Regions from separate parts of the Paenibacillus sp. NPDC058367 genome, predicted to be linked through region 2. Evidence: riboswitches for the same ligand, from Rfam matches in the RefSeq annotation. Region 2 holds a riboswitch; the other holds the start of a gene.
The links. A riboswitch is a leader RNA that binds a small molecule or an ion and turns the genes downstream of it on or off. The one in region 2 is predicted to bind glycine.
Positions count from the first base shown of each region.

Region 1: linked by a shared signal. The riboswitch ahead of gcvT (glycine cleavage system aminomethyltransferase GcvT) and the one ahead of ACFWMP_RS21040 (amino acid permease) in region 2 are both predicted to bind glycine.

Region 1 is NZ_JBHXIZ010000004.1:559,261-569,245, reverse strand. Features, by position in the region: gene ACFWMP_RS23120 (flagellar motor protein) at 91-873, shown strand; gene ACFWMP_RS23115 (flagellar motor protein MotB) at 870-1,700, shown strand; gene gcvH (glycine cleavage system protein GcvH) at 2,157-2,549, opposite strand; glycine riboswitch at 2,729-2,827, shown strand; gene gcvT (glycine cleavage system aminomethyltransferase GcvT) at 3,013-4,125, shown strand; gene gcvPA (aminomethyl-transferring glycine dehydrogenase subunit GcvPA) at 4,232-5,584, shown strand; gene gcvPB (aminomethyl-transferring glycine dehydrogenase subunit GcvPB) at 5,581-7,041, shown strand; gene ACFWMP_RS23090 (efflux RND transporter permease subunit) at 7,220-9,985, opposite strand, start outside.
Region 2 is NZ_JBHXIZ010000004.1:67,731-77,715, reverse strand. Features, by position in the region: gene ACFWMP_RS21065 (helix-turn-helix transcriptional regulator) at 1-1,111, opposite strand, end outside; gene ACFWMP_RS21060 (metallophosphoesterase) at 1,239-2,390, shown strand; gene ACFWMP_RS21055 (TetR/AcrR family transcriptional regulator) at 2,561-3,115, opposite strand; gene ACFWMP_RS21050 (DHA2 family efflux MFS transporter permease subunit) at 3,282-4,745, shown strand; gene ACFWMP_RS21045 (helix-turn-helix domain-containing protein) at 4,825-5,277, opposite strand; gene ACFWMP_RS21040 (amino acid permease) at 5,415-6,773, opposite strand; glycine riboswitch at 6,908-6,988, opposite strand; gene adhP (alcohol dehydrogenase AdhP) at 7,186-8,202, shown strand; gene ACFWMP_RS21030 (MFS transporter) at 8,399-9,421, shown strand; gene ACFWMP_RS21025 (aldo/keto reductase) at 9,788-9,985, opposite strand, start outside.

The DNA.
Region 1 (9,985 bases), 490 kb from region 2:
GGAAGATAAGAATATGTGTTCCCGTTCATTATACAGTGTTGCCTAGATCGTTGCAAACCATAATACATAGAAATGTTAGGAGCTTGAAGCATGGATATTACCTCAATAATCGGCCTATTGGCTGGACTGGCTGCGTTAATCGGCGGCTATCTCTGGGAAGGCGGAAGCCTCTCAGGACTGCTGCAGCTTAATGCAGCTTTGATTGTGTTCGGGGGTACGTTTGCCGCCGTTATGATCAGTTTCCCGGCATCTAAGCTGCGCTCCATTCCAACAGCATTACGCATGGCTTTCGGTAGCAACCCTGATCGTGATGTAGAAAAAGCAGAAGAACTCATTGCAATGGCAACCGTGGCCCGTCGCGGCGGCGTTCTAATGTTAGAAAAACAAGCTGAAGAACATTCGGACCCTTTTACACGTGAAGGTCTACTTCTTATTGTCGACGGCACTGATCCTGAGCAGGTAAGACAGATCCTTGAATTAGAAATGGATGCTAAAGAATTGAAGCATGAGAACTATGCTAAGATTTTTGAAGCTGCAGGTGGATATGCACCAACGATGGGAATTATCGGGACGGTGATGGGGCTCATCCGTGTACTTGGCAACCTTACAGATCCGTCAAATCTGGGCACATCTATCGCAGTGGCATTTACCGCAACATTGTACGGTGTTGCCATCGCTAATTTAATATTTTTACCCATCGCTTCTAAAATCAAATCCCGCAGTCAAAGCCAGCTACATAGTATGGAAATGCTGCTCGTGGGCATTCTTTCTTTGCAGAACGGGGATCACCCCTTGCTGGTGCGTAAAAAACTGAACTCATTCATCTCAGACACGGACACGAATGACCGTGCGGAAACTAGAGGTCTTCTATGAGACAAAGAGACCGGCGCAAGCGGCATGTAGAGACTCGGGAAAGCCGCGACCGTTGGATGATTACTTATGCTGATCTAATTACACTTTTACTTATTTTTTTCGTTATATTGTATGCGATGAGCAGCCTGGATACTGACAAATATAACATCGTGACAGGCTCGTTATCCGAGACCTTCAAATCTGGCAGCACTGTCCTTGAGGGTGGGAACGGCATATTAGATGCTGGGAAGACCCCTGAGAGCAAACCGGGAAGTACAGTTAATAACTCAAATCCAGCAGCGGAACCAAGTCCTAACACAGACGATAAGGCCGTTAATGAAGCACCTTCGGCACGTGAACTTGCTTTTCGAGAACAAGAGGCTAAACTTGCTGAATTAATGGGTGTGATTACGAACTATGTAGAGGAAAATAATCTCGGAGAACAAATTTTTGTTGCCGACAAACCGCAGGGGATAGAAATCACACTCAGTGACCGTTTTCTCTTCGATATAGGTAAGGCAGACCTGAAGTCTCCAGCCCTGCCTGCTCTTCAGCAGTTATCTGGCTTATTCAGCGATATCGGCGCAAAGATCAGCATTGAAGGACATACCGACAATACTCCAGTATCTTCGGCTTCTCACTATAACGACAACTGGGAGCTATCTGGTGCTCGTGCGCTGTCAGTGCTTCGCTTTTTCTTAGATCATGAAGGGTTGAACCCCGACAATTTTCAATATGCAGGGTATGCTGATACCCAGCCCACCGCGGAGAACACATCAGCTGCAGGTAAGCAAAAGAACCGCCGTGTAGAGATCATTGTGCTGCGGCAGCTTCAAGAGGGTGCATAAAAAATGTTTTACTCAGAGCTAGTTACAATAGCTAGGCCTGTGCGGGAGCGAATCTGCTTATCAACATACCAAAATGGGCTCGCCACTATTTATTACGGAAATACTCCCTGATTATCTGCCTATTCCCTTGTCCAGGCGCAGAATTAGGGAATTCCTCCCTGATTAATACCCTATTTAGTCAGAAATAGCGCTTTTCACTGAAATTTTAGGGAGGAATTCCCTAAAACCCTTAGTGTCACGCTATATTCGTCTAAAATAAGGGAGGTTTTCCCTAATTCCACAATCAGTAGATTCGATTTTAAATAAAATCCCATAATTCCAAACAGTCCCAGGATTTAACTCAAAAATCACCACCACTATCTATATAAAAACACCAAACAGCAAGTCCCCAAAAACGGAAACTTGCTGCTATAAATATCACATTCGGTGAAATTAATATTCAGAAAAATATTAGAATTACTCCCCTACCAATGCACGATATCCAGCTGCATCTAGCAGACCTTTTACAGCATCAGCGTACTCTCCGTCCACTTCAATTTCAAAAATCCAACCCTCGCCATAAGGCTTATCGTTGATCAGTTCTGGACTAGCTTCTAAACCGTCATTAATCTTGGTAACCGTCCCTGAGACGGGTGAATACAGTTCCGATACGGTCTTAACGGATTCGATACTGCCTACGCTGTCGCCAGCTGAAATGGCCGAACCCACTTCTGGAAATTCCACAAATACGATATCGCCTAACAAATGCTGAGCATGATCCGTAATCCCAACACGTACTACGCGTCCTTCCACTTGCTGTGCCCACTCATGCTCTTCGCTGTAAAGAAGGTTATCTAAAACTTCACTCATTTCAAGCCGCCTCATTTCCAAATTGGAATTCTAAATTTAGTTATAGCCTAAGTGATCGCGGAGCATAATGTCAATATTACTAAAAGTAAAATAAATTTGTCGTTTTTTTGACTTTTTCTTGTTGACAGCGCCCTCCTATACCCGTTTAATGGAGACATAAGAAACAAATACAGTTGCGGATGATGGCATAGGGAGAGACTGTCTCACTTGAAGACGGCGCCGAAGGAGTAAGCCCTAACAGGGGTGAATCTCTCAGGCAAAAGGACCTTTGTCGGACGTACCTCTGGAGAGCATCAGACGCGAGGCTGAGTGCGTCAGGTCACCAACGGGGAAACTTGCATGTTAGTTACGCAGGGTAACTCTCAGGTACAAAGGACAGAGCAGAAAGCGATTAGTGCATTTATGCATGATTGCTTCTGCCTGTCTTTTTTTTCGTATGTAATCAGACTAGGGGAGTGACGACATGGATGCTTTGAAAAGAACGCCTTTTTATGATCTCTATTCCGCATATGCGGAGTCCAGGTGCATTGATTTTGGCGGCTGGGAGCTGCCAGTACAGTTTACAGGTATCGTGAAGGAGCATGAGGCTGTTCGCCAGCAGGCTGGACTGTTCGATGTATCGCATATGGGTGAATTTATGGTGATCGGAAGCGGCGCTGAAGCCTTCTTACAAAAAATGACGACCAACGATGTCAGCCGCCTTACCGATGGTGCGGCACAATATACGCTGCTCTGTTATCCAAACGGCGGGGTGGTCGACGATTTACTCGTGTATCGACTAAGTGAAGGCCGTTATATGCTTGTCGTAAATGCCTCCAACATCGATAAGGACTTCCAGTGGCTGCAAGAACATCTGACCTCTGAATTCGGTGAAGTCACACTCACTAATGTCTCTGACGAGACGCTTTTGCTCGCCTTGCAAGGTCCGCTGGCAGAGACCATACTCGCAGAAGTTACTGATGCACCGATCTCAACGCTCAAGCCTTTCCACTTCATCGAACGCGCAACCGTCTGCGGTGTAGAAGTACTGATCTCCCGTACGGGTTATACCGGTGAAGATGGCTTCGAAATTTACGCTCCGCTGGATGGGGCAGCAACGTTATGGAACGGCCTTCTCGCAGCTGGCTCTCCTCACGGATTAACACCTGCTGGACTGGGCGCACGGGATACGCTTCGTTTCGAGGCAAAATTGCCATTGTACGGTCAGGAGCTGTCGGCTGACATCACGCCTCTTGAAGCTGGAGTACAGTTCTTCGTGAACCTGGACAAAGCGGACTTCATCGGACGCGATGCGTTGATACAGCAAAAAGAAGCCGGTCTTCCCCGCCGTCTTGTCGGTCTAGAAATGATTGATCGAGGCATTCCACGCTCCCATTACCCAGTCTATGCGGACGGCATCAAAATCGGAGAGGTCACAACCGGAACCCAATCTCCAACGCTGAAACGAAACCTGGGATTAGCTTTACTTGATACAGCTTACAGTGAAATAGGCACAGAGGTTTTCGTAGAGATACGTGGCAAGCAGCTTAAAGCTGTCGTGATTAAGGCCCCTTTTTACAAGTATAAACGCCTTTAGCGTCCATATTAGGACGGTGAACTTTTAAGCGAGAAATAAAAGGATAAAGTATAACGTGAAAATTGTACTTTCTTATATTTTAAAAAAGCCAAGGAGTGAAACCTTAATGAAGCACCGTTATCTGCCCATGACAGCACAGGACCGCGTAGAGATGATGGAAACCGTCGGGATTCAGTCCATAGATGAGCTGTTCTCCGATATCCCTGAAGCCGTCCGTTATCAAGGCACTATGCCGATGTCTGAACCGCTCGATGAGTACGCCCTGCTACGTCACATGAAAGGTCTCGCTGACCGAAATGCTGACTTCGATTCGCACGCCAGCTTCCTCGGCGCCGGATTATACGACCATCACATCCCCGTGGTGATCAACCATGTCATTTCCCGTTCGGAATTCTACACTGCTTATACTCCTTACCAACCAGAGATCAGCCAAGGCGAACTGCAAGCGATCTTCGAATTCCAATCCTACATTTGCGAACTAACCGGTATGAAAGTTGCCAATGCCAGTATGTATGATGGCGCAACCGCATTATCCGAAGCAGCAGTCCTCGCAGCTGGTGCCACCAAACGCAAAAAATTAATTGTCTCCCGCACCGTTCATCCTGAAGCGCGCCAAGTGTTACGCACATCGGCTAATGCTTGGGGTCTTGAGGTAGTGGAGATTGACTATAGAGACGGTGTTACCGATCAGGCTAAGCTTGCTGAGGCCATTGATGGTGATACGGCTGCAGTACTGATGCAATCGCCTAACTTCTTTGGCAGCATCGAAGATCTTAGCTCGGTTGAACCGCTGATCCATGCTGTTAAAGGATTGTTCGTCGTCAGTGCAAATCCAATCGCTCTTGGTGTTCTAGAAACACCAGGTAAGCTCGGAGCCGACATCGTAGTCGGTGACGCTCAGCCACTCGGTATTCCAGCTTCCCTCGGCGGTCCAACCTGTGGCTTCTTCGCTGTAGCAGAGCATTTAATGCGCCGCATGCCAGGCCGTATCGTTGGTCAAACTGTTGACCGTAACGGTAAACGCGGCTTCGTTCTGACACTCCAAGCTCGTGAACAGCATATCCGTCGTGAAAAAGCGACATCGAATATTTGCTCCAATCAGGCGCTGCTCGCACTCTGCGCATCCGTCTACCTGTCCGTAATGGGTAAAGAAGGGATGCGTGAAGTAGGCGAGCTGAACATTCGTAAAAGTCATTACGCCGCTAATAAACTAAGCGAACTAACAGAGGCTGAACTTACCTTTTCCTCCCCATTCTTTAACGAGTTTGTCGTGAAGCTTCCGGAGGGAAGCAGCGTAAGTGCAATTAATTCGAAGCTGCTGAAGGAAGGTTATCTAGGCGGTTATGATCTGGGCCGTGATTATCCTGAACTTGCTGGACATATGCTGGTAGCCGTTACGGAAAAAAGAAGCAAAAACGAAATCGACCAATTCGCTAGCGCACTGGAGGGCTGTTTATGAAACCGGAGCAAAGTCTAATTTTTGAATTAAGCCGTCCCGGCCGTTCGGCCTATTCTTTGCCACTATGCGATGTGCCGCAGGAAGAAACCTTGGAATCTCTGATTCCATCAGGTTTACTCCGTAGCGACCCCGTCGTGCTTCCAGAAGTATCGGAAGTGGATGTCATTCGCCACTACACTTCCTTGTCACGCCGAAACTTTGGTGTAGATAACGGCTTCTATCCACTCGGTTCATGTACGATGAAATACAATCCGAAGATTAACGAAGATGTTGCCCGCATCGTAGGCCTAGCTAAGATCCACCCGTACCAGCCGGAAGAAAGTATTCAAGGCGCACTGGAATTAATGTATACCCTGCAAAATGACTTGTCTGCACTAACCGGCATGGATGCTGTATCTTTACAGCCTGCCGCAGGTGCTCATGGTGAATGGACCGGTCTCATGATGATCCGCGCCTACCATGAAAGCCGCGGCGAGACCCGCACGAAGGTTATCGTACCGGATTCCTCACACGGCACCAATCCTGCTAGTGCTTCAGCAGCTGGACTTGAAACGATCACGATCCCATCCACAGATAAAGGGATGGTTGATCTTGAAGCACTGCGGGCAGCAGTCGGTAGCGATACTGCCGCATTAATGCTGACCAATCCAAGCACGCTCGGCTTGTTCGAAACCCAAATCGTTGAGATCGCCGAAATCGTGCACGAAGCAGGCGGCTTACTCTATTACGATGGAGCGAACTCCAATGCCATTATGGGCATTACCCGCCCTGGCGACATGGGCTTTGACGTGGTGCATCTGAACTTGCATAAGACAATGAGCACCCCGCACGGCGGTGGTGGCCCTGGAGCCGGACCTGTCGGCGTAAAATCAATCTTGATTCCGTTCCTACCACAACCAACTGTGGTGAAAAACGAAGATAGCAGCTTCTCACTCGACTTCGGCGGTCCTGAATCGATTGGACGCGTGAAAGCTTTTTACGGCAATTTTGGTATTCTGGTCCGTGCCTACGCCTATATCCGCACCTATGGCCCAGACGGACTGCGTGAGGTATCCGAAAATGCCGTGCTGAATGCGAACTATATGATGCACCGTCTGGCGCCATATTTTGAAATCCCATATCCGGGCGTATGTAAACATGAATTCGTAATGTCCGGCAAAAACCTCAAGCAGTATGGTGTACGCACCTTAGACGTTGCTAAACGATTACTCGACTTCGGCTACCATCCGCCAACCGTGTACTTCCCTCTGACTGTTGAGGAATGTATGATGATCGAGCCGACGGAAACGGAAAGTAAAGAAACGCTCGACGGCTTCATTAATACGATGATCCAGATCGTAAAAGAAGCTCAGGAGACACCGGAAATCGTAATCAACGCACCTCATACCACAGAGATTAGCCGTTTGGATGAGACCCAAGCCGCACGTAAGCCGGTATTGAATTGTTCTTGCGGTTAACAGCTAATGAGTAGTATTAAAAAAGCAGGCCACGATACCAAGTATCGTCGGCCTGCTTTTCGCACTGTCCAACTACACGAAAAGTTCTCATCCTCTAAATCATCAGGCCCTTCCCAGCATCATTAAAAATGTCTGAGAAGGGCCTGTTTCAGTTGTTTATCACTATAACTTTTTGATATTACGCACCATGCGTCGGAGTTTCTACTTTCACTACGCCCTTGCGCTCCTTAGCCGATTTACGGAAGTAGAACAGCTCGTAAATCGCTGGAACTACAACCAGCGTAAGCAGCGTTGCCGCGGTCAAGCCACCGATGACCACAATGGCCAAGCTTTGCGAGACGATGCTGCCCATCTCGGCATGGCCGAACAGCAGTGGAGTCATGGCGCAAATGGTAGCAATTGCCGTCATCAGAATCGGGCGCATCCGTGTTCCTGCCGCTTCCAGAATGGCTTCGCGAATACCCATATGCGTTTCATTCTGCTTAATACGGTCGATAAGCACAATCGCATTCGTGACGACGATACCAATTAGCATCAGAGCCCCGAACAGGGCAGTGAAGTCAGGTGTTACGCCGGATACGATCAGTCCAACAATCGCCCCAATCGCAGCCAATGGCAAGGAGAACATGATTGCCAGCGGAGCACGAAGGGTTTTGAAGGTGAGGACCATGATCAGATACACCAACCCGATGGAGATCAGCGCTGTCATACCAAGGTCAGCGAAATCCTCTGACTGATCAACCGAGGCTCCGCCTGCAAATAGAGTCACACCCTTTGGAAGGGTAAGACTATCGGTTTGCTTTTTAATATCCGCTCCGATTTCAGACACCTTCTTCGGATCCACTTCCGCTGTAATTCTCGCATATGGCTTCCCATCTTTATGGAACAACAGTGCTGGTTCATTCCGAACCTCATAGGTTGCTAGTTGAGACAACGGCTTTGGACCTTCAACAGTCATGAGCGTCATTGCTTTTAAATCTTGCTCCGACTTTGGCTCAGCTATAGGATCTAACACTACTCCTGCAAGTGTACCGTCCAGTTCGATTTGCCCCATAGGGATCGGATTCAGCATAGCCGACAATTGCATGGTAATTTCTTGTGCATTCGTCTGTGCTGGATCTACCTTAAATGTAAAGACAGGTTTGGTATCCTCCATATTGCTACTGACCTTCTGAATACCCTCCACTGTCTTCAACTTATTCGTAACTTCTGCTGCAACAGCAGTAATATCTGTAAGATTATCACCCACGATATCAATATATTCGCTAGTGGAGCTTGAACCCATCATACTCATTTGATTAGCAACAAGTGTTGCCCCAGCGTAGGAATCCTTCACATCACGGACATGATCGATGAAGCCTTGCGCATCCGCACCTTTTTTCATCACAACGGTATAGTCCACTAAGGTCTCCGAGCTGACGGACCCCCACTGGGCCGCATCTGCACTGTTCCCTGATTGCATGATCACTGTTTCCGCTTCTGGCTGTTTCATCAGGTCTTGCTCTAACTGCTTTCCTTTTTCCAAAATCTCTTTAACAGGAACATCCTTCGGATAATTCAACTGAACAGAGACATAGCTGGCATTTGAAGCATCAAGCGCACCTTTTGGCATAGTCACGTAAGCAGCGATGGAGCCAATCAGAAGGAGAAGACCTAGCGATAAAGTTATCCATTTCCGGCGCAGATTCCAATCGAGGAATCGAGTGAACCATTTAGACGGTTCGTGTTCTTTCATTGAAGTTCTTCTCAGCAGCCATGAGCTTAACAGTGGCACTACCGTCAAAGCTACAACGAGTGAAGTAAGCAATGAATACGTGACTGTTAAGGCAAACGGAAGTAGAAACGCCTGTAAACTACCACGCAGAAGACCCATCGGCAGAAATACCGCTACCGTTGCAATCGTAGATGAAGTAATCGCTCTAGCCACTTCCCCAGTTGCGCTTATAATCATTTCACGGGAGAAAGGTTCTTTTTGCAGCCTACGGTAAATGTTCTCAATCACTACGATACTATCATCAACCAAGCGACCGACCGCAACGGCCACACCTCCGAGTGTGATAATATTCAGACTTATGCCGGATATATCAAGCAGATATAAGGTAACCGCTAGTGAAAGCGGAATAGAAACCGCCGTAATCAGTGTTGCCCGCAGGTTGCGTAGAAACAGTAAAATTACGATCGTCGCGAACAGCGCGCCGAGCAATACTTCACGCATCATACTGTTCACTGAGGTAACCACCATATCTGATGTGCTGAATACGACCGCTGCCTCTGCATTTGGAATGGTTTTGTTAATATGTGCTACGGTATCCTGTATATGATCTCCGACACTTACTGCATTCGCATTAGCTTCTTTGGTTACTATGGCGAAAAGAACATCTTTCCCATTCGAGCGGCTAACGCTCTCTTGATCTTCCTTCAATTCGATGACAGCAATATCCTGTAGCTTAACACCCGAGGATACGGGTAGCTTTTTTAGAGTATCGATACTATCAATTGTAGAAACCACATTAACGTTACCTGTCTGACCACCAATCGTCTGCTCCCCAAGGGATGCCGATACATTACGTCCCTGAAGTAACCCTAGTACCTGAGGTGTCGTAATTCCTTTCTCAGCCATTAATTTTGGATCTAGCTTCACCCGCACTTGCGGAGTTACTTTCCCATATAAGGCGACGTTGGCTACACCTTCTGCTTGTTGCATCTCTGGAATGATCGTTTCTTCCGCAAGCTTAAGGTTTTCTTTAGTCAGACCTTCGTCAAACGAAAGGGTGACCTGTGACACGGGAATCATGGAAGTATTCAGTTGAAGTACAAAAGGAGCCATCACCCCTTCAGGGAACTGCAACGAATCTACAACCTTTTGCACCTCCCCAGCAGCATCCTTCATATTTGTTTTTGAGTCATAAAAAATATTCACCTGTGCGTATCCGTCTCCGGAAGT
Region 2 (9,985 bases):
CACTAAATGAACAGACCAGCTTCCCTTCGCTCAACCGTATATCCACTTTTTTAAAAATACGATTGACCGCTACCCACTTCACCCCTAGACGCTGACGCACTTCGAGCAAACGGCTATCCATAAGTTTACCTTTTATTTTAAGAACATGATTCACCTTTGAGTACTGGCCGATCGTTTTATGCAAATCTAATTGAACCTCGATGCGATTGGGGGCAATAGATGGGCCAGCCGGTAATTCACCTAACGGCACATACGGCGATAGTAAGGCTAATACATCTTGGGACAGCTCCGCGTCGACACGATTCTGCACCGCTCTTATTTGACGCTGTTCACGAAATTCAGCAGGTGAAAGCTCATACCTTATTTTAAATGCCTCGTTAAATGAGCGTACATTGGGAAAGCCGTTAGCTAAAGCAATCGTGACAATCTTCTCGTTCGTATTTTCCAGCATACGTAAGCTATGAAACAATCGCACTTCTTTGATGTAATTTCCGATTGAAATCCCTAGCTGATTTTTAAAGGAATGTGCCAGGTAGTATTTGCTACTATAAGACTTTTCAGCAATCTCATCCAGGCTGAGTTTGTCCGCATAATTAACATTGATATATGATACAATTTCTTTTACCTTATCCGAAGCAGTATGCACTTGCTTCTTTTCATCTTCTGGCCCAAGATATCGGTACAGCAATCCGATTAAACGTTTCGAATACCCTTCGATGATATAATCAGAACCGGCTCCCGGATATATCCTTTCGACGTACAAGTACGCCATACAATTCTTCACAAGCTCATATCCATCTTTTTTGTACACCATCGATAGTGGAATGTTAAGCTTAAATGCCGGAAACTCCTCTTGATACTCATTGGTTAGAAACTTTACCGAGAGCGTCGCATTCTCTTCACTGCCAATTACACGGACAATATCACCTTTATTAAAAACGAAAATATCGCCTGTCCGAATCAAAATATCCGAACCATTTCGCATAATTTCCAAATAACCAGAAAGAACAAACCATGCCGTTAACTCCGTCATAAGTAGAAAATCCACTTCCTCAATCGTTTCGATTGCGGCTAGTACGATTTGATCTGATCCATTTTTCTTCTTATTCAAAATCAACAATCTCCTCTTCCAACATGAAAAAATATGTTACTGTTACTGAGTACCTGACCATTTGCTCATAATTATTGATTATAAACGATTGCTCTCTGAAATCTAAAAAAATAGGACGGTGCATCATATGGTATTCGCATTTCTGTTTATATTCGCTATGTACGCGGCAAGTAACTATTACATCGCAAGAAAAATTTTCAAATGGTTACAACATGTATTTTCAAATATTAATGGGATTATATACGGAGTCATCTACAGCTTGTGTGCGGTAACAATCATTATTAATTTACTATTGTCCTCTTCAGCTATGACGACCGATTCAAGTATTGTTAATTTTATTGGTCAATTCGGGGACTATTGGATGGGGATCTACTTCTATTTGTTCTTGTTGTTACTCCTTTCCGATGTAATCTTACTTATTAGTAAATGGATCAAAATCATCCCCTCCCCTGCGCCAAAACGTGTTATTTTTCATACAAGGTCAGTAGTATTAATTCTAGTCATAGGGTTGGTGTCCTATGGGATTTATAATGCGAATCAAATAAAAGAAGTTACTTATCCGATCCAAATACATAAAAGCACGTCGTTAGATCATTTAAATATTGTTCTGATCAGCGACTTACATTTAGGCTACGTAAATGATGTAAAGTTTATTGAAGACGTTGTTGATCGTATTAATAACATGCAGCCGGATATTGTGTTGATGTCAGGAGATATATTTAATGGTAACTACTATGCGCTCTCTAATCCTTCCAAAGGAATAGAGTTATTAAATACTATTCAGTCCACCTATGGGGTTTATGCTTGTTTAGGTAACCATGATGCAGGACGATCATACGATGAGATTGTGAACTTTATAGATAAGAGTAATATTAAACTTCTAAATGATGAGCATGTCGTTATTGATAATCAATTCGTTGTAGTTGGCAGGAGAGATTCATCACCGATTGGTGATCAAGGACATGCTAGAGCAGTTACTTCTGAAGTGATGAGTAGCATTAATACAACTATGCCCGTTATCGTAATGGATCATCAACCAACGAATATGATTGAATACGGAGATGACGTCGATTTAATACTTAGTGGACATACGCATCAAGGACAAGTATTCCCTGCAAATCTAATCACCAATGCTATGTTCACAGTAGATTACGGACACTATCAGAAGAATTTAGACAGTCCTCAAGTTATTGTTACATCAGGTGTGGGTACCTGGGGACCGCCATTACGCATTGGTACGAACAGTGAGATAGCACAAATTAAAGTTGATTTTAAATAATTTGATTTTAAAAAAAGCGGACAGCCTCTGGACGAGAAATAACGTCCTAGACTGCCGCTTTTTATAGTTTTACCTAAGGTTGGTGCGGAGAATATCCGTTATCTTGAAATTTGTCTCTCTACATCATACAGCGGTTTTTACCCATGTCCTCCTGTAGCATAGTCTAGCGATTATAAATACCTTCTTTTATACATCAAGGTAATTTGGCCTGCTATGTATTCCGCACTATATTGGCTGCCATCCTTAATCCACCACATAATAATCCCTAATAGTGATGCTGCAATAATATCAAGGGAGACAACCTCCTTAGTGGAATCTATGTTTCTCACGTTTCTTCGCTTTTCGATAGTATTTTTTAATAGGTTGGTTAATTGGTTTTTAAAACCTTTGTGCTCTACCAATACAGCAAAGATTTGCCGGTATTCATAAAAATAACTTAAAAATGTGACCAACTGCTCCTGCTCGATACTGCTCTTCACTTGTAATAACGGTTCAACCTTCATGGACAGGTCATCAAAGATTTCATGTACGATCTGGCGCAATAAATCGTTAATATCCTCATAATGCAAATAAAACGTTGAACGATTCAGCTCAGCACGGTTGGCGATTTTTTGGACAGTCAATTGAGAAATCTCCACATTCTCGGCCAATAATGAAAAAACAGCATTTTTCAGCATCTTTTTTGAGCGAATGGCTCGTGGATCAACTCTTTTATGTTCGGACATTTCATCCCTCTATTATCGTTTATATAGTATTTCATCAACTAATTTACCCATTCTGTCGATTAGTCGACATTTTCAATAAAATTGCAAATAGGAATACCGTTTAAATGCTGATATGATTTATTTTATCGACACTATGTCGAAAAAGCAATGAAGAGAGGCCTGCACCATGCAAGAAGATATTAAGAAAATAAATAAAGGAATCCTACTAACCATTCTAATTTTTGGTTGTTTCTTATCTACACTCAATCAGACGCTTTTAAATGTCGCCTTAAGTAGTCTGATGGATGTATTTGATGTCACGGCAACAACTGTACAATGGATTTCAACGGGTTTTATGCTGGTCAACGGGATATTGATTCCGATTACAGCCTATTTAATGAAACGTTTTACAACACGTCAATTATTTCTAAGTGCCATGTCATTTTTATTAATTGGATCAATCATTTGTGCAGCAGCGCCGAGCTTTAGTCTACTCTTAGTCGGACGGATGATCCAAGCTGCAGGTGCCGGTATTATAATGCCGCTCATGATGAGCGTTGTGCTCGCTATTTTCCCTGTTGAAAAACGCGGCAGTGCTATGGGACTGCTTGGACTGGCGATGATATTTGCTCCTGCTATTGGGCCGACGCTTGCGGGATTTATTGTTGAATATCACTCTTGGCGCTGGTTATTTATCGGCCTCATTCCACTCGTCATCATTGTTATAGCGTTGGCATTCAAGTATTTAGTGAATGTATCCGAGACGTCTAAGTCTAAGCTTGATGTAGTAAGTGTTCTTTTATCAACCGTTGGATTTGGCTTAATTTTATACGGCTTCAGTAGTGCAGGCAGTAAAGGCTGGGACGATGTAATAGTAATTCTGACCTTAGGGATCGGGATCGCTGTTACGGCCGTATTCTGTCTTCGACAAATCAAGTCTGATGATCCACTGCTGAACCTGTCTGTCTTCAAAAATAAAGTTTTTACGATGACTTCTCTTATTAACGTATTAATCACGATGATGATGTACGCAGATATGATTTTATTGCCTATTTATCTGCAGAATGGCCGTGGTTTTACAGCATTTGATGCAGGACTACTCTTGTTGCCGGGGGCACTCGTAAATGCGTTCATGTCACCCGTCACCGGTAAATTATATGACCGTTTTGGTGCCAAGCCACTGTTCATCATTGGTTTACTGTTTATTATTCCATCTATGTGGGCGGTAACTGATCTATCTGAATCGACCACGTATATGTATCTAATGATTCGTACCATTGGTTTACGAATTGGATTAAGCTTCATTACTATGCCACTCAATACGGCTGGACTAAATGCACTGCCCAAACAACTCGGCACCCATGGTACAGCAGTGAACAATACCGTTCGCCAAATTGCCGGAGCCATCGGAACTGCTGTCGTAATTACGATTTATACTGTGCAGGCAACAAGTCATGCGGCCACAGTGATGCAGAGCAATCCCTCGACTACTCCTGAGATCCTTAAATCTCTTGCATCCATTCTTGGGGCAAGTGACGCCTATTACTTTATGATGATTTTATCCGTCGCCGCGTTTGTTATAACATTATTTATGCCGATGAAGAGCAAGATCATGGTTGAAAAGAAAGCAAACCTAGTTAACAAGGAATAACCTTATAAAGTGGAATGTAAAAAGGACAGCGATCAGCTGTCCTTTTTACATTATTAATAGCTATTCCCGGCTCACCGGCTTACTCTTGTTTATATTTTTCTTTCAGTATGCTGGAGCCAATTCCCCCGATAACCATTAAAATCAAAGAACCGAAGTTCCAAAAGAATGACCCGCCATTCAAGGTAATCTCTAGTGCCATTACTTTGTTCAGAAAGAGAACACAGAGTTTAATCACTAATAGCACAATGCCTGCTATTACGAAGACATCAAATACAAACTTTAATTTCGGGTGAGCCAATTTCTTGCCTTCTTCTATCACCTTTTTGGTCAACTCCTCGTCACTCCTTAGTAACTCATCGATAGTTACCCCAAAAAGATCGCTTATTTTAATAATGATTTCAATGCTTGGGTAGTTTAGACCATTCTCCCATTTCGAAACCGACTGTCGGCTTACAAACAGCTTCTCGGCCAGTTCTTCTTGTGACCAACTTTTTTTATTTCTTTCCGCTTTTAACTTCTCCCCAAAGATCATAGCAGCAACTACCTTTCTGCAATTCATAAGCCTATATTGGATTAATCGTATGCAGAAGTAAAGAACGCTTTAGTTGCAGCCCCGCAACCCCAAGTTGCAGTTAACACTAGGCATACGATAGTTGATGTTGACCTCACTCAAGCTTGATTACTTTTCCCTTTTTTGCTTCTAATCGAATACAAGATGAATAATAAAATAAACCATAACGGAGTACACAATAAAGCCGGGCGTGTTTCTCCAGCGAACAGCATGATGATCAGTATTCCAGCGAACAAGGTTAAGACAATATAATTAATAGCCGGTGTGAACGGTGCTTTGAATTTGGATTTCGCCTGTAAGTCTGGCCGGGTTTTCTTATACTTAATATGGCAGATGAGCACAATGCCCCACACCCATATAAAACAAATGGCGCTTATCGTTGTCACGATTCCAAAAGCCTGCTCCGGAATAAGTTTACTCAAAAGTGCACCCACAGATATAACAATTGTAGAAATGAATAACGAGTTACCTGGTACATGGTTTTTATTCAGTTTGCCCAAACGAGGTGACGCCTGATTATTTCTACTCAAATTATAGAGAATTCGGCTGGTCGAGAACATCCCACTATTACAAGCGGAAGCGGCTGAAGTTAATACGACAAAATTAATAATCCCTGCGGCAATTGGAATCCCTACTAAAGTAAAGGTTTTTACAAAAGGACTCTCTGCCGGGCTGAGCTCCGTCCAAGGGTTAATGCATAGCAGGACAAAAAGCGCACCGACATAGAAAAATAGAATCCGTAAAGGAATTTTGTTGATTGCCGACGGGATATTTTTTTCCGGATCCGCTGTTTCCGCTGCCGACACCCCGACCAATTCCACACCCACGTAAGCAAATACAACCATTTGAAAAGAAAATAAGAAGCCTGATATGCCGTTCGGAAAAAATCCCCCATGCTCCCATAGGTTTCGTACCGTCACCGATCCTGCATCCGTCTTAAACCCAATGATCAGCAAAATGACCCCAAGACCAATTAAGGCGAGAATCGTAATTACCTTAATTAAAGCAAACCAAAATTCGAGTTCCCCGAAGCTCTTTACAGTTAATAGATTAAGTCCTAATAACACGACTAGACAGGCGATGGCAGGAACCCACTGCGGGATATCAAACCAGTACTGTACATATACGCCAACAGCAATGACATCAGCCATAGCCGTCATGATCCAGCAAAACCAATAGGTCCAACCAGTAATGAATGCGACCCGTGATCCAAGGTAGTCTTCAGCAATATCCGTAAACGATTGATAGCCCACTTTAGATAATAGGAGTTCTCCCAGTGCTCTCATCACAAAAAACACAGCAATACCCACGATTAAATACGTGATCATAATGGATGGGCCTGCCTTCTCTATCGCCTTGCCTGATCCCAAGAATAATCCTGTACCAATGGTGCCGCCAATAGCAATAAGTTGAACATGCCGATTAGCCAGCTCTCTCTTTAATTCTGGTTGTGCCATACCTAGTTCCCCCTTGTGAGTACAATAAATTGGAATAAAAAAAGAGAGATTGGATGTCATCCAATCTCCCAGATCGTAAGAATATCAAATAATATTCGCCCTACTGATGGCGATCAGCATGACAAATACATATTCAGTACTCTTCTGTCCTTTTGCCTGAGATTGTGAACCCTTCGGCGCCGCGGAATTTCTGCAGTCTCTCCAGAAGCTGCTCCAGCTAAAGTGTAATCCTTAGCCATCATAGCTCGTGAATTATGAAGTTGATAAAGCGGTAACGCAGTAAAGCTGTTCTGATATTCTAACATATTACTTGTGATGTGAGTGTTAATCAGTGATAAAAGTCTCAAGAATTTAAAGTTAGCCTCATGAACATACTACTTTTTGAAAAGCAAAAAACTAAAGGAGTATGCTGATGAAAGCCGCTGTAGTAAAGAAATTCAAAGAAAAGTTAGAACTACAAGACGTACCTAAACCAAAACCCGGACACAAAGAAATCCTTGTCCATATTCAGGCGTGCGGAGTGTGTCATACTGATTTGCATGCTGCTCATGGCGATTGGCCCGTCAAACCGAAACTCCCTCTTATTCCCGGACATGAAGGCGTTGGGATTATTGAAGAAATAGGTGAAGGAGTTACACACTTAAAGGTAGGAGACCGAGTAGGAATTCCATGGCTGTACTCAGCCTGCGGTCATTGTGAGTATTGTCTTACAGGAAGAGAGACTCTTTGTCTCGATCAGCAAAATTCTGGATATTCCGTAGATGGTGGATATGCAGAATATTGTGTGGCAGCTGCCGATTATGTAGTGAAGGTTCCTGATAATTTAAGCTTCATCGAAGCGGCACCTTTATTTTGCGCTGGCGTTACGACCTATAAAGCTTTGAAAGTATCGGGTGTAAAGCCAGGTGAGTGGGTAGCCATTTTCGGCGTCGGAGGATTGGGTCATCTTGGCGTACAATATGCAAAAGTGATGGGAATGAACGTAGTGGCCATCGACACGTCGGATGAAAAGATGGAGCTTGCCAAACAGCTTGGCGCAGACAAAACCGTAAACGCATTAAAAGAAGATGCCGCAGACTGGATTCAAAAGGAAATCGGAGGAGTGCATGGTGTCGTTTGTACAGCAGTTGCGAAAAAAGCATTCGACCAAGCCTACCGGGCCATTCGTCGCGGCGGTACCTGCGTCATGGTTGGACTGCCTCCTGAATCCATGGATGTCCCGATCTTTGATACGGTATTAAACGGTACAAAGGTAGTCGGTTCGATTGTCGGCACTCGCAAAGATTTACAAGAAACATTACAATTCGCTGCAGAAGGAAAAATAAAAACCATTATTGAGACACGTAAACTAGAAGATATTAATGAGATCTACGATCTTATGTTAGAAGGCAAAATCAATGGTCGAATCGTCCTTGATATGACGAAATGATCCGAAAGAAAACACACTCGAAAAGTGTTGCTTTTCGGGTTTTTTTATGGCTAAAATTTGTCATACGGTTCACCTTAACATCTATAGAGCAAAAGCTTGATTGGAACATTGATTTTCATTCATTCGGGAAAAGAGGTGTAGATTCTACCTTACTTGCGTTAACATTCCTGTTGGGATTGTAGCAATTTTACTAGGAATGTTTGTTATTAAAGAAAGTGAAACAAACAAAAATGGAAGAATTGATATTTGGGGACTGATTTTCAGCACAGCCATGATTTTTACGATGATTTTGGCCTTAATTCAAAAGGCGATGAATGGAGATTATGCATGGACTGACTGGCACATTTTAGGTCTACTTGGATTATCACTTATTTTGCTTATAGCTTTTATCGTTACTGAAAGAAAAGTAGCACAGTCCATGATTGAATTATCTATTTTTAGAAATTGGTCATTCAATGGAGCTAATATTGCAGCTTTTGTATTAGGTGCTGGACTATACGGGGGTTTTACTTACTTAACCATTCTTATGCAAAATTACATGGGTTATTCAGCTTTTGATACAGGTGTAAAAATGCTACTCATTAGTGGTTTCACGATAGTTCTTAGTCCAATCGCAGGAATTATCTCAGGGGAAATTGGTAATCGTTGGTTAATCAGTGGAGCACTACTTATCGGTGCAATCGGAATATTTGTTATGCGTTATATGATCAAAGTTCCGTTTGAATGGAGCTATCTGATGCCTGGCTTTATTCTTTTAGGGATTAGCAATGCTGTAGTCAATCCACCTATTACAAATGCTGCTATGGGTTCAGTTGATAAAAAGTATGTAGGTATGGCTTCTGGTATCTTAAATGTCTTTAGACAAGTGGGAATCTCCTTTGGTGTTGTAATGCTAGGAATTAAATTAACGGAAGGTTATAACGATTCGTTGAACACTAATATCATGAATTTAACCAATATTCCTACCGAGTTTAAAAATCAAATGCTGGATGTTTTCCATAAAGCTGGAGCTTTTGCAGGTTCACAAATTTTTGATAGCAAGCAAGCTGAAACATTTAAAGCTATGCCTGCTTTTGATGAAATGAAGACGCTCGTTTTTAATGCTTTTAATTCAGGTATGCAAAATGTAACACTATTGATTGGTATCTTCTTATTAATTGGTACATTCGCAAGTGCAATTTTGATTAAAAACAAAAAGAATACACAGAATGGGAATTAATCTTCTTTCACCAGTTATTCATCTCCCCGACGGCTACGTCGCATGAGCTTGTGATAGCCAAATAGAGTGGCAAGGTTCGCCTGTTACCTTTAGACACAACAGTGACATAGACTACAGAACGACAATTGGTAGTGGTCTTAACTCTTCATGTTGTTAAGTGGTAAAGCACAAAAATTTCGGCCTACTTATGATACGGTTCACCGCGATGGCTGAAACGGCATGTTTTTGAAACTGCCGTAGAATTCTTAAGTGTTACAAACACCTTTTGTGGCTCCTCTTTCATGGGAGTTTCCATGCATCAACTCTTCATGGATCGTTTCCATGAAGAGTTCAATACATAGGATTCGTTGTATAGATGTGTCCAATTTATACTAATGGATGTGGTACATAAAGTTCTTCTAAACTGGTAATTTCTTCAGGTGTCAATTTAACCGACAACGCCGAAACGGCATCTTCGAGATGGCTGGTCTTGGTCGAACCGATAATTGGGGCGGTGATCTCTTCTTTTTGCAGCAACCATGCAAGAGCAACTTGTGCGCGTGGAATTCCTTGGTTAGCAGCGAC